Prolixibacter sp. NT017: one gene and its partner. The protein of the gene in region 1 binds, or shares a complex with, the protein of each later gene. Links are inferred from orthologs where the notes say so. Each region holds a gene or a part of one and is shown on either strand. Other genes may lie near its edges. The genes, in order: groL and metK.

Region 1 (7,240 bases):
ATCAGCTAATGACGATTATGCCAAAGCATTCAGGAAAATTCCTGTTAACAACGCTGCTTGTTTCCATTTTAATGGTAACAGGATGCAGTATAAGCTACACATTCACCGGAGCATCGATTGCGCCGGATGTTAAAACGGTTTTTGTTGATTATTTTCCAAACCGGGCGAGAGTAGTCAATCCAACATTGAGTAATACCTTTACGGAAGGTCTGAAGGATAAATTCGTCAACCAAACCAGTCTGACACTGAACAATAGTCAGGGCGACCTGGAATTCAGTGGTGAAATTACCGGTTACGATATCCGGCCGTTATCGATTCAGCAAAGTAACGATGGCCGTGATGTTGCATCGCAAAACCGGCTAACCGTGACGGTAAAAGTGAAGTTCGTGAACAACAAAAATCACGATCAAGACTTTAATTCGACCTTCTCGGCCTATTATGATTGGGATAGTACGAGAAACCTGAGTGACGTGGAAGATGCAGCCGTACAAGACATCACCGAACAGTTGGTAGATGATATTTTCAACCGCTCGGTAGCGAACTGGTAAAAACGAGTAGTTATGTCGATGAACAGAGAGCAAATGATGCGATACCTGGACGACCCAACTCAGTTAAATGAAAAGTCGCTGGGCGAACTGAAGGAAATACTGGATGAATTCCCGTTTTTCCAGACGGCTCATATGCTCTATGCCCGCAACCTACTCAACGAAAAAAGCTTTCGGTTTACGAACCAGTTAAAAGTAGCGGCCGCCAACGTCACCGACCGGTCGATGCTCTATTTCCTGTTGCATCCCAAAGCCCGCCATGAAGCCGAGGTCTATGAACCGAAGCAGGAAACGGCCGAGATAGAAATGCCGCCGCAATCAGTTGCCACGTCTCCTGAAGAAGAGAAAACCGGGACGGCAACGGAAGAGGATGAGGGAATCTTCGAACTGGCAGAGGATGTAACACACGCACAGCCCGGAAAAGAGTCTCCGGAAAAAGAACATCCGGATACGGCAGAAGAGGACGAGCCTGTTGCTCAAAAGCCGCAAAAGTCATTCGATTTGCTTGACTTTGACGTAATGGAACCATCTTTTTATCAACTCGATGAAGATGTAACCAGCATCAAAGGATTGTCCGACCTGAGCAAATCGATTAACCGCAACGCGAAGAAGAACAACAAGTCGGAGGAAGAGAAGCCGGAGCAGGAAGAAGGGAAAGATAACCTGATTGACAAATTTCTGGAAACCCGACCGACCATATCGCCGGCCAGAAAGGGAGACGGTCAGCAGGAAGATATCTCGGAGCGAAGCGCTGAAGAAACGGATGAATTTATGACAGAGACCCTTGCACACATCTACGTAAAGCAGGGATACTACGAAAAAGCCATCAAAGCTTTTCAAAAATTAAGTTTGAAATATCCCGAAAAAAGTATTTACTTTGCTCGGCAAATTGAAGATGTCAGGAAACTGCTAAATAGATAACCCGATATGTATACACTGATAACCGTTTTAATTTTCATAATCTGTATCCTCATGATTTTGATTGTGCTGGTACAGAACTCGAAAGGTGGAGGTCTGACTTCAACTTTCTCAGGCTCAAATCAAGTAATGGGTGTTCGTAAAACCACCGACTTTCTCGAGAAAGCGACCTGGTACCTGGCTGGTGCACTCCTCATTCTGTCTGTTTCTGCTTCGGCTTTTATTCCGCGCCAGGGACAACAGCAGCGTTCGGCTATTGAAAAGCAGATTGAAAATGCGGCAGACCCGACTGAATTGCCTACTTTCCCACAGGCAGCACCTCAACAAGGGGATTCAGACAATACAACGCAACAAAGCAACGGTCAATAATATTACCCTGATAGAATTAGAGAAAGCTCACCAGATGGTGGGCTTTTTTTATGCCTGACATTTCCAAAAGCAATCAAATGTCAGCTTGTCAGCCCCAACTGACAACAAGATAAAATCATACCTGCCTGATTTTATTCGAATTACAAAAACAACGTCCTCCAATCTTCCTTATCCAAATGATTTTTTGTCCTGAATGCAGCCTATAACAGGCTTGTACCTGCTTTGGCACGTAATATGATGAATAGCGGGTGTCAATGAAATAACTTTTGTCTAACGAAAAATACAATACAAGATGACAGAACTGAAAGGTAGAATACTTGCCGGCAAGATTCTGGTACAGCCACAAGAGGCTGTAGAGAAGACCGCCGGAGGAATTATCATTCCCGACTCAGCCAAAGAAAAACCACAATTGGGAACGGTTGTGAAAGTGGGAGCCGATAAGAAAGATGAACCCATGGAGGTTAAAGTTGGGGACACTGTATTCTATGGTAAATATTCAGGCACTGAGCTTCAGATCGACGATGAAAACTACCTGTTGATTTCTCAGTCAGATGTTCTTTACATCGCATAGTGAAAAGACCGATTGTACAAAAATTAAAATGAAAAAATAACATGGCTAAAGAGATCAAATTTGAAATCGAAGCACGCGAGTTGCTGAAACAAGGCGTCGATCAACTTGCCGATGCAGTAAAGGTAACGCTGGGCCCTAAAGGACGCAACGTTATTATTGACAAGAAATTTGGTGCACCTCAGGTAACCAAGGACGGTGTAACTGTCGCCAAAGAAATCGAACTGTCGGATGCATATGCCAACATGGGCGCACAGCTCGTTAAAGAAGTAGCTTCCAAAACAGGTGACGATGCCGGTGACGGTACGACTACTGCAACTGTACTGGCACAGTCTATCATCAATGTTGGACTGAAAAACGTAACTGCCGGTGCCAATCCAATGGACTTGAAACGCGGTATCGACAAAGCAGTTGCCAAAGTTGTTCAAAGCATCAAAGATCAGTCAAAAACGGTTGGTGACGATTACAGCAAAATTGAACAGGTAGCCCGTATTTCAGCAAACAACGATTTCGAAATCGGAAAACTGATTGCCGAGGCAATGGAGAAAGTTCACAAAGAAGGCGTTATCACGGTAGAAGAAGCCAAAGGTACCGAAACTTACGTTGAAGTAGTGGAAGGTATGCAGTTCGACCGTGGTTACATCTCTCCTTACTTTGTAACCGACACCGAGAAAATGTCAGCTGAACTGGAAAATCCTTTCATCCTGATTCACGACAAGAAGATCTCAACCATGAAGGACCTGGTTCCAATCCTGGAAGCTACTCACCAGTCTGGTCGTCCGTTGATGATTATCTCTGAAGACATCGATGGTGAAGCGTTAGCTACCCTGGTAGTGAACCGTCTGCGTGCCGGATTGAAAGTATGCGCCGTGAAAGCGCCCGGATTCGGCGACCGCCGTAAAGAGATGCTGGAAGACATCGCTGTCCTGACCGGTGGAACCGTGATTACCGAAGAAAAAGGTATGAAACTGGAAGACACCACTCTGGAGATGTTGGGTCAGGCTGAAAAGATCACCGTTGACAAAGAGAACACCACTATCGTGAATGGTTCAGGCGAGGGCTCCAACATTGCTGCCCGTGTAGCTCAGATTAAAAACCAGATCGAATCAACTACTTCCGATTACGACCGCGAAAAACTGCAGGAACGTCTGGCTAAATTGTCAGGTGGTGTTGCTGTACTATACGTAGGTGCTCCTTCGGAAGTGGAAATGAAAGAGAAGAAAGACCGCGTTGACGATGCGCTGAGTGCAACCCGTGCAGCTGTTGAAGAAGGTATCGTACCCGGAGGTGGAGTAGCTTACATCCGCGCTACCAACGTACTGAAAAACCTCGAAGGTGACAACGAAGACGAAACCACCGGTATCGAAATCGTGAAACGTGCCATCGAAGAGCCGATGCGCCAGATTGTAGCCAACGCCGGACTGGAAGGTGCTGTTATCGTGCACAAAGTAATGGAAGGCAAAGACGACTTTGGTTACAACGCCCGCGTAGGTGAATACCAGAACCTGTTCGAATCAGGCGTTATCGACCCGGCTAAAGTAACCCGTGTTGCTCTTGAAAATGCAGCGTCTATCGCAGGTATGTTCCTCACCACCGAGTGTGTTCTCGTTGAAGAGAAAGAGGACAATCCTCCAATGCCGGCAGGCGGAATGGGCGGAGGTATGCCCGGAATGATGTAATCGATACATCGAACAATATATAGCAACCTTTTATTGGTTTTGAACAAGCCGTCCGGAATTTCCGGGCGGCTTTATTCTTGCTCGATTTTGCCCGATTCCCGCGGTTTTTCTATCTTCGTTCAAAATCTTTTGCATGGATTTACTGACCGTTTCGATTCTCGCTCTGGGCCTCTCCATGGACTCATTTGCTGTTTCCATTAGTTGTGGTCTGGCCGAACGAAAAATCTCCTTCCAACATGCAGTCAAAATCGCTTTGTCGTTAGCTTTTTTCCAGGGATTGCTCCCATTGCTGGGATGGTTTGTGGGTTCCGAAATCAAAGATTTTGTGGAACACATCGATCACTGGATTGCCTTCGCACTTTTATCCTACCTGGGAGGGAAAATGATTTTCGAAAGTCTCGATAAAGAAAATACGGAGGGAATGGCCAACGTGTACTCATGGGGCAAAATCCTCACTCTTTCTATTGCCACCAGCATCGATGCGCTGATTGTGGGCTTTTCCTATGCGTTAGCTTCTCCCGGCGACCTTTTTGAAGGAGCCATCATCATCGGCGGCGTCACCTTCTTTTTCTCCATGTTGGGTATCCGGATTGGGAAGAATGTCGGCAACCGCTTCGGTAAACGGATGGAACTTCTTGGAGGAATTGTCTTGCTCGCCATCGGATTCAAAATCCTGCTGGAGCACCTCTTTTCGTAATCGCCTTACGGCGGAAGTATCTATCTCCGGCGCGGCTTCTTTTTTCCCCGCAAGTGTTTACTCTTCGAATTGAAATCGAAATTATTCTTCTTGCCCCGCCTTTTCTTTTCATGAAAAGCCCCCTTGTAATCGGGGTCATTAACCCGCTTCACCCGGTCAATTTCGCGTGCCTGTTCCTGCAACTCCCGCCGGGTCGATTCCACCAACTCCACATCTTCCGGAACACTTTTTTCCGGAATCTCCATCCGGATAAGTTTTTCAATGCGTTCCAGATGATAAATCTCGGCCGGATTCACCAACGAAATGGCCTCACCTTCGTAACTGGCACGGGCTGTTCGTCCAATCCGGTGAACGTAATCTTCATCGTTGGGCGGCAAATCGAAGTTAATCACGTGGCTGATGCGTGATACGTCAATTCCCCGCGCCGAAACGTCCGTTGAAATCAGTACCCGCACTTCACCTTTCTTAAACGCGTTAATGGCGTTGATGCGCGTGACCTGTCCTTTGTTCGAATGCAAAATACGCACCTCACCTTCCGTCTTCCGCTTGATGACTTTGTAAACTCCTTCGGCATTCTCTTTCGTACGGCAGAAAATGAGTACGCGGTTAAACTTCTCTTCATCCCGCAACAGGTAATGAATCAGGTTGAGTTTACTGCGGTAGTTGGGAACATTGTAAAAATACTGCTCCACCTTTTCGGCCGGTGTCGCCGACGGCGCTACTTCCACACGCACGGGGAAATCGAGGAATTCATCACTCATTTTCTCCACCTTTCCGGAAAAAGTAGCCGAAAAAAGCAGGTTTTGCCGCTTGGGCGGAATTACCTCAAACAATTGATGCAACTGATGAATAAAGCCCATATCCAGCATTCGGTCAGCCTCATCAATCACCAGTGTTTTCACTTTCTTAAATGAAACCGCACCAGCCTTGTACAAATCCCACAACCGCCCGGGTGTCGCTACCAGGATATCGATTCCCGGTTCCACCAAAGCAGCATGTTTCGTCCAGCCAACACCGCCGTAAACAGCAGCATACCGGATATTGGAATAGCCCGTCAGTTCCTCGATATCTTCGCCAACCTGCAGCGACAATTCCCTCGTGGGAACCAAAACGATAGCGCGCGGATCGTTTCCTTCCGCCTTCACCAGCTTCATGAACAACGGAATCAGGTAGGCAGCCGTTTTTCCGGTTCCGGTTTGGGCAATCCCCAACACATCCTGCCCCGATTTGATGGCAGGAATGGCTTTCTCCTGAATCGGAGTCGGCTCCTCGAAGCCAATCTCATCCAACGCCTTCAAAATCGATTTTCCTACACCTAATTCCTGAAATGTCTTCATTATACTGGTATTCGTTTGCCTGCAAAAATACACTTTCCCAACGAATTGCCTCAACACATTGTTTGTCGTTTAACAGGAAGAACCGATTTGATGATATTCTCTGCTGAATAAGGGCCAATCACCATCCGCGAAAGGTTCTCTTCACGAAAAGTAGAACCACCGCATTTCGCGATTCGTTCCCGCCACAATGCAACAAGTAACCGCATTTGGCGACGACGTCTTTTTTCCTTGCGGGAAGCTTCTGCCGATGGCAGATGGCTTTTGTCCGGACACCGGGAGCAAACTACATTTTGTAGTTCCTTGCCGAAACGACACGAGGGGAAACTACAATTTGTATTTCCTTCCCAACACAACGCGGGAGTAAACTACATTTTGTAGTTCGTTCTCTTCACGATACAGGAAGTAACTACATTTTGTAGTTCGTTGCCGGAAGGATGCGAGAGAAAACTACATTTCGTATTTTCTTCCCGGCACAACGCGGGAGCACACTACATTTTGTAGTCCTGCCGGAAAACCAGGCGCAACCATAATCATCAACCAATTTACAGCAGCTTAAATACCTTACCGGGAAGTCCTTTCACCAGGCCGGCAAACTCGAGGTTGAGCAACAGCGGAGATACTTTGTTCATCGGCATACCACTTTTGATACAGAGGATATCGATGGCCAGCGGCCCTTCTTCCTCCAGGATGGTAATCACCACTCTTTCATCTTCCGATAAATCGGAAAACAGGCGCGGCTGAACGGCATCGGGTCGGCCCTTTGCGGGCTCCCAGTTCATGATGTATTCCAAATCAGCTACCGACTCGATGAGCGCAGCCCGGTTTGATTTGATAAGGAAGTTACACCCTTCGGAAAACGCATCTCCCTTCCTTCCGGGAAAAGCAAACACGTCGCGGTTATAGGAATTGGCAATTTCAGCTGTTACCAATGCACCACCTTTGTGCGCCGATTCAATCACCAACGTGGCATCGGCCAGTCCGGCAATAATCCGGTTACGACGAATAAAATGCTTCCGGTCGATGGTCGAACCACTCATAAAATCGGTCACCAGGCCTCCCTGATGATTCACCATTTCGCGTGCTGTTCCGGCATGTAACTGAGGATATAGCTTATCGAGACCGTGGGC
Region 2 (7,288 bases), 260 kb from region 1 along the record:
GAGTGGGTTGACGGTGACTTGCTCGATCGTGATTCGATAAAAGAGCATCTTGTTGGTGTCGATTTTATTATCCATGCAGCAGCAATCGTTTCGTTTAACCGCGGGGATCGCAATGCGATGATTCATAGCAACGTTGAGGGAACAGCCAATCTGATTGATTTGGCAAAGGAAGCCGGAATCACTCGCTTTTGCCATGTAAGTTCTACTTCAGCTTTGGGAAATCCGCCCGAAGGAGTACCTGCTTCCGAAGAGCACGTTTGGAATAACAGCCGGAAACGGACTGCCTATGGCATGAGTAAATTCCTTTCCGAGATGGAAGTTTGGCGGGGAATGCATGAAGGCATGGAGGTGCTGATTGTGAATCCTGGTGTGATTATCGGCCCGGGAAACTGGGACAACGGAAGTCCTCAGCTTTTTAAGACCATTTGGAACGGCTTCCTGTTTTATACGAACGGGGGCACTGGTTTTGTCGATGTTCTCGATGTCGTTGAGGCAGTTGTTTCGATGATTGATCAGTCGCAGTGGGAGTCGGCAAAAAACGAACGATATGTGTTGGTAGCCCGAAATGTCAGGTTTCGCGAATTCTTTAACCTGGTTGCTGACAATCTGGGAAGAAAGCGACCTGTTATTCCGGCTGGAAAATGGGTTTTGGCAATTGGCTGGCGCGTCGCTCTGTTTGTATCCTGGTTTAGTTCCTCGAGGCCAGCTATCACCCGCGATAGTGTCAGTAGTTCCAACGAGATGAGTCACTATGACGGTTCCCGTATCACCCGGGTTGTTCCGTTTCAGTACACTGCAGTGGAAGAAAGCGTAGCCAGGGTATCGAAAATTTTTCTGAAAGAGCATCGCTAATCCAATTACAACTACCGTAGACTTGCATTAACGATATTTAAGTAGCGTTGAATTTACTTAACGTAATATTGTTGCACCTTTGTTCTCAAGGAAGAGCAAGTTTTTCATTGATATGTTAGAGTTAGTTGGTTTAGTCAGTTAGGTTTTACAAAGCCGGGTTCCCAGCCCGGCTTTTTTATGGTCTAAAGCGAGGTTTAACTTTCTTTAATACCTGTTTAAACGGGTTAACAGAAAAAACGGGCATCTTTGTTAACAGGAAAAGCAAGTTTTTTCATAGGAATCTTTAAGTTAGGTTAGTTTGGTTTAGTTAGGTTAGGTTATTAAGAAGTCGGGTTCCCAGCCCGACTTTTTTATGTCCTCATATTTCCTGATCCCATTTCAGCACTGGGATATCTTCCCGAATGATTTTCTATTTACTATAAGGTTTAACTTTCTTTAATACCTGTTTGAACGGGTTAACAGAAAAAACGGCCACCTTTGTTAACAGGAAAAGCAAGTTTTTTTCATAGGAATCTTTAAGTTAGGTTAGTTTGGTTTAGTTAGGTTAGTTTATAAAGAGTCGGGTTCCCAGCCCGGCTTTTTTTTGTCTCCTCCTTTCGGTCGAATAAAGTTTTCGCGATTCGGGCTGTGCAGAATTTAATCATTGTATCCTTCTTCCTTAACTTTTCTTAGTATCCGTTTTAAGCACTTAACAGAATATTGTTTCACCTATGTTTCTATGGAAAAGCAAGTTTTTTCATAGGAATCTTTAAGTTAGTTTGGTTAGGTTAGTTGATGAAAGAGCCGGTTGCCTTTGCAGGAACCGGCTCTTTTTATGTGCGAATCCGTTTTAATGCTGGTTGATTGGCTCAGGTTGCTGTGAGGCAACTTGATTTTTCCCTCCGGATCCACCATATATGGGCATTGGTTAGTCGAAAATATTTGCTTCTAAATTCGAAGCGGAAAACCGATTTGCTTCTGTAAAAACAAACACTAAATCCGGATGTCCGGACTTAGTGTTGCAGACTTTTCAAAAGCAAAACTTGATTAATGGATGCATGTACAAAGGCGAATTTGGGTTTTGGTTTCCGTTCGAAAATATGGTAAGTCTGGTATTTTTGCGAAACAAATAGTCAATTCGAATACACAAAAAGTAAAATTCAATATTCAAAAGATAAATACTGAATTGTGTATTGACTAATGTGACTTCATCAGTTGAATTATTAAGGAACAAATTGTCAGAAAGATAATAGCTGGGTATGCCACATCATATTCGACAATCGGTGGTGTTCCCCCCAAACAAAAAAGATCGCCCCAATAAGCGATCTTTTTTGTTTATGTAAGAAATGAAATTTGTTAAAGCATAAAATACTCTCTTATTTTCTCAACATAGTCGAGTTTCTCCCAGGTAAAGAGTTCTACTTCTCGTTCCAGCTTGCCCGAATACGGCGATTCAAAATTCTTGACGACGGTTCTTGGGGTCCGTCCCATGTGTCCGTAGGCAGCTGTTTCTTCGTAAATCGGATTACGAAGCTTCAACCGTTTTTCGATGGCAAACGGACGAAGGTCGAAAATCTCGCTAATCTTTTCCGCAATTTCGCTATCCGAAAGATCCACATTGGCCCTGCCATATGTGTTAACATAGATGTTTACCGGTTGGGCTACTCCAATGGCATATGCCAGCTGGACCAATATTTCATCGGCAACGTCGGCGGCTATCAGGTTTTTTGCAATGTGGCGCGCAGCATAAGCAGCCGAACGGTCTACCTTCGACGGGTCTTTTCCGGAAAATGCTCCTCCACCGTGTGCTCCTTTTCCTCCGTAAGTATCGACAATAATTTTACGACCGGTTAAACCTGTGTCGCCGTTAGGACCTCCGATAACGAACTTCCCGGTAGGATTAACGTGCAAAACATATTGGTCGTCGAACAACTTCTTCAGACGCTCAGGCAACTTGGCAACCGTGCGCGGAATAAGAATCTTGCGGACATCATCTTTGATTTTTGCCAACATGCGCTCGTCGTCGTTGTCGAAATCGTCGTGCTGCGTAGAAACTACGATGGTGTGAACCCGCAACGGTTCGTTATCGTCATTGTACTCAATCGTCACCTGCGATTTGGAATCCGGGCGGAGGTAGGTCATCTCTTTTCCTTCGCGGCGAATTTCAGCCAGTTCTAGCAGCAAACGGTGTGATAATTCCAGCGGAAGCGGCATGTAGTCGTCGGTTTCTTTACACGCATAACCAAACATCATCCCCTGGTCACCAGCTCCCTGGTTTTCGCGGTCTTCGCGGTCAACACCCCGGTTAATATCCGGCGATTGCTCATGAATGGCTGTGAGGATACCACATGAATCACTGTCGAACTGATACTCGGCTTTGGTGTAACCTATGCGGGCAATTACGTCGCGTGCCTCTTTCTGAACGTCGATATACGTCTGTGTCTTTACTTCGCCGGCAATAATTACCTGCCCTGTGGTTACCAGGGTTTCAATCGCCACTTTCGAGTCCGGATCGTACGCCAGTAAGGCGTCTAACAATGCATCGGATATTTGATCAGCCACCTTATCGGGGTGCCCTTCCGATACCGATTCTGATGTAAACAGAAATCCCATAATTATAATTTTTTGGACGGCACAGGCCGACCATCGATGAAACAAAAATAGAACGGGACGTTAAATGGTTGATTGATAATAGACGGGAAGGCACTGCTTTAGCATTTTTTTCCGTGGTTGCAATCAATCAAATCTATCCACATTCGAGGCACAAATGTACATCGAAAATATTTAAATATGCAAAAAGATGGATAAAAATTGAATGACAGGCATTGACCGGTTTCAGTTCAATTCCCGGTTACTTCGAGGAAGACTTTCTCGAGTGTGGTGGTTTCGCGTTGCAATGTGAGTAAAACGAACCCATTTTCTGCTGCAAAGCGGAATACGGCCGGCCTGATGTCTTCGGTAGTCGTTCCGGTCAGGAGCCATTCCGACTCACCGGTTTTTTCAACCTGTTCTACGCCATCGATCGATCCGAGCATTTCAGCCGTAACCTCACCTTGTGTTTCAATACGGACCAGCTGAGGGGCATCGGTCCTCAGAGCATGAAATTGCGAACGGTCTTTGTCGGCAACAATCCTGCCTTTGTTGATGATAAGTACCCGGTTGCAAATGGCTTCCACTTCCTGCATAATATGAGTGGAGAGCATAACGGTTTTATTTCGGCTTACTTCCTGAATCAAACGTCGGATTTCGATCAGTTGTGCCGGGTCGAGTCCGGAGGTTGGCTCGTCGAGAATGAGAACGCCCGGATCATGAATCAGCGCTTGCGCGATACCGACGCGTTGCCGGAACCCTTTCGACAGGGAACCGATCTTCTTTCCTAATTCCGGAGTCAGCCCGGTAAGCTCAATCATTTCTTCAACTCGGGCTTTCCGGTTTTTGATCGGGTACATTCCGGCAACCGATTCAAGGTACTCCCGGATGTACATGTCGGGATACAGGGGATTGTTCTCGGGCAGGTATCCAATCTGCCGGCGTATGTCGATGGAATGTTCCCGGACAGGCAGGTCGTTCACTACTGCATTGCCCGATGAAGGAGTGAGTAAGCCGGTGATAATCTTCATCATGGTTGATTTGCCGGCACCGTTCGGACCCAGAAAACCAGTTACCTCACCCGTGTGGATGGAAAATGTAACATCGTCCAGCGCTTTTTGCTCTCCAAATAATTTCGTAATATTTTCGACCTGTATCGACATAAACTCGCTTTTCTACAAAAATAACTTTTCCTTTTATTTGACAAGGAAATCAGCAGCTGTGGCCGACAATTTTATCTGTTTTTGCTGACTTTAGGTCTAAATAGCAATATGCAATGACAATTTTCATATCTCTCTGAAAATCTTTGCTAATTTTGTGGCAGCGAACCATGAAACAACTAATTTCGAGAATTTCGAACAGGCTTGTTGAATGCCAATTGGAAGTTGTGTAATGAGTCTGTTTTACAGTAAAATGTCCCGGAGCGACGATAACCATGAAGGATCAGAATTTTAATTTTGTGAAGAGTTTATTCCGGTACGAGCGGCAAAAAACAGCTGCCGTACAAGTGGGAAATGTGAAGGTTGGAGGAGAGTATCCGATTCGTTTACAGTCAATGACGGATACAGATACAAAAGATACGGAAGCCACGGTTGAGCAGATCATCCGGATTATCAAGGAGGGTGCTGATTACGTCCGTATGGCAGTGCAGGGACTCCGCGAAGCTGAAAATCTCAAAAACATCCGAGCCGAACTCGATAAGCGTGGATATGCCGCAACACCTCTTGTGGCTGATATTCATTTTTCTCCGCAAGCTGCCGAAACGGCTATTAAATATGTGAAGAAAGTCCGCATCAATCCCGGCAATTTTTACGATCCTCGGGCCCGATTCCAAAAGGTGGAATATACCGACGATGAATATCGTGACGAGTTGGCCAGCATCGAAGAGCGCTTTATTCCGTTTTTGAAAGCTTGTGCAGAACGTGGCACAGCGCTTCGGATTGGAGCCAATCACGGTTCGCTTTCTGACCGAATCATGAGCCGTTATGGCGATACGCCGGCGGGAATCGTCGAATCGGTGATGGAATTCCTTCGCATTTGCAAAAAAGTTGACTTTCACAATGTCGTAATATCCATCAAAGCCAGTAACACCCGGCTGATGGTGTACACCGTCCGGTTGATGAACTACCGGATGCGCCTGGAAGGAATGAATTATCCGTTCCATATTGGTGTGACGGAAGCGGGCGAAGGCGAAGACGGACGCATCAAATCAGCCGTTGGGTCCGGAGCATTGCTGGCTGACGGAATTGGCGATACCATCCGGGTTTCCCTGACAGAAGATCCGGCCAACGAAATTGGATTTGCCCGTAAGTTGGTCGATGCTTTTAAAGGTCGCGAGAATCATGCGCCGATTTCCGCTCCAATGATTTCACAAACCAACCCGTTTGAATATGAGCGGAGAAGTAACCGCCCGGTTGGTGACATTGGCGGCAAAAAATCGGTCGTTGTTATTGCGTCACTAAATAACTACACCCTGGAAGAAGTGCGTTCGCTGAATACCGGAACAGAACCGGATTACTATTTCGATGGCAAGCGCATTTTCAATAAAGCTGGTCGAGCATTTCCGATACTTTCGCTCGAAGATTATCTCTTCAACGATATGTACACCAACCAGGAGCGGTTTATTCGCGCCAGCAAACCGGAATATGACGCCCTGAAAGCCGAAAACCCGGAAATTGTTGAAAAGCTGAAGAACGAGAGGAAAGCGATTATCATTATGGAAAGTGATAATCTGAATAGCTTTGCGGAGTTACGTGCTTTCTTCATGGAACTGGATGCGCATATCTGCAAAAATCCGGTTATTTTGCATCGCTCCTACCGGGAAGATAATTACGAAGATCTCTTGATAAAGGCTTCCACCGATTTGGGCGGACTGCTGATTGATGGTTACGGCGACGGTATTTTGTTGTCGAATCAGGGAACCATTGGTTATAACGAGTTGAAGGATCTTTCGTTCGGATTGTTGCAAGCCAGTCGTATGCGTGTAACCCGCACCGAATTTGTTTCCTGTCCAGGTTGTGGTAGGACCCTTTTCGAGCTTCAGGGTACCTTATCTGAAGTGAAAAAACATTTCCGTCATCTCAATCACTTGAAAATCGGTGTGATGGGGTGTGTTGTTAACGGGCCGGGCGAAATGGGCGATGTAGATTACGGCTACGTTGGTTCCGGCCCGGGTCATATCAACCTCTACAAAGGACAGAAGCTTGTGAAACGCCATGTGCCATCAGAAAAGGCTGTGGATGAGCTGAAAAAGCTGATGATGGAAAATGGTGACTGGCATGAGCCTACGCTTTCCAGGTAGAAAATTTACTCGAAAACTATTTTTTATTTGACGAGGAAATCCGGTAACGCCTGGATCAGTGTTCCCGGTTCAATATGTAGTGCCTGAATTCCAAGCTCGGATGCTGCCTTGATATTTACTTCAGAATCGTCAATAAATAAAGTCTCTTCAGGTACCAATTCGTGATTTTCCAGAACTTGTCTGAAAATATCAGGATCGGGTTTTCTCATCCCCATTTGATGTGAGTAATAATCTTGCTCAAATAATTCGGAAAATACAAAGCCATATGCTGACTCAAAATCCTTGAAATATTGCTGACGATGGATTTCGTTGGTGTTGCTCAATAGGAAGATCCGGAACTGGCCCCGCAGACCTTGCAGATACTCAACGCGGTCGGCCGGAATATCCAAAATCATGGCACACCAGGCATCATCGATAGTGGAGTCGGGAATGTTCTGGTTGAGCAACCGGCGCACATTATCCCTAAATTCTTCGGGCGACGAAGTCCCTTGCTCCAGCAGGTAAAACAAGTCATGATGATAGAACCATCCCCGTTCGCCCAATGGATTTTCCAGTCCCAGGGCGGCA

What was found.
Region 2: the proteins of groL (region 1) and metK are in contact, whole or in part, in a cryo-EM structure (PDB 8P4O), measured with the Escherichia coli proteins. The link is inferred for Prolixibacter sp. NT017 from one-to-one orthologs.

What each region holds. Positions count from the first base shown.
Region 1 is NZ_BLAV01000001.1:4,775,417-4,782,656, reverse strand. What follows is about bases 1,863-4,761. They hold groL (chaperonin GroEL), read left to right. Parts: upstream 1,863-2,444; coding sequence 2,445-4,079; downstream 4,080-4,761. Other genes in these bases: GJU87_RS19845 (manganese efflux pump MntP family protein), read left to right, coding at 4,213-4,761; groES (co-chaperone GroES), read left to right, coding at 2,125-2,403. Outside these bases: GJU87_RS19875 (sigma-54-dependent Fis family transcriptional regulator), read left to right, coding at 1-9; GJU87_RS19870 (LptE family protein), read left to right, coding at 18-548; GJU87_RS19865 (hypothetical protein), read left to right, coding at 561-1,466; preprotein translocase subunit SecG, read left to right, coding at 1,518-1,832; more of GJU87_RS19845, read left to right, coding at 4,762-4,776; GJU87_RS19840 (DEAD/DEAH box helicase), read right to left, coding at 4,797-6,113; GJU87_RS19835 (hypothetical protein), read right to left, coding at 6,164-6,319; DNA-processing protein DprA, read right to left, coding at 6,656-7,240.
Region 2 is NZ_BLAV01000001.1:4,519,730-4,527,017, forward strand. The notes cover bases 1,317-4,263. They hold metK (methionine adenosyltransferase), read right to left. Parts: upstream 3,445-4,263; coding sequence 2,188-3,444; downstream 1,317-2,187. Other genes in these bases: gldA (gliding motility-associated ABC transporter ATP-binding subunit GldA), read right to left, coding at 3,672-4,263. In the rest of the region: GJU87_RS18805 (NAD-dependent epimerase/dehydratase family protein), read left to right, coding at 1-852; more of gldA, read right to left, coding at 4,264-4,583; ispG ((E)-4-hydroxy-3-methylbut-2-enyl-diphosphate synthase), read left to right, coding at 4,856-6,721; GJU87_RS18825 (HAD family phosphatase), read right to left, coding at 6,745-7,288. UniProt on the Escherichia coli protein: Catalyzes the formation of S-adenosylmethionine (AdoMet) from methionine and ATP.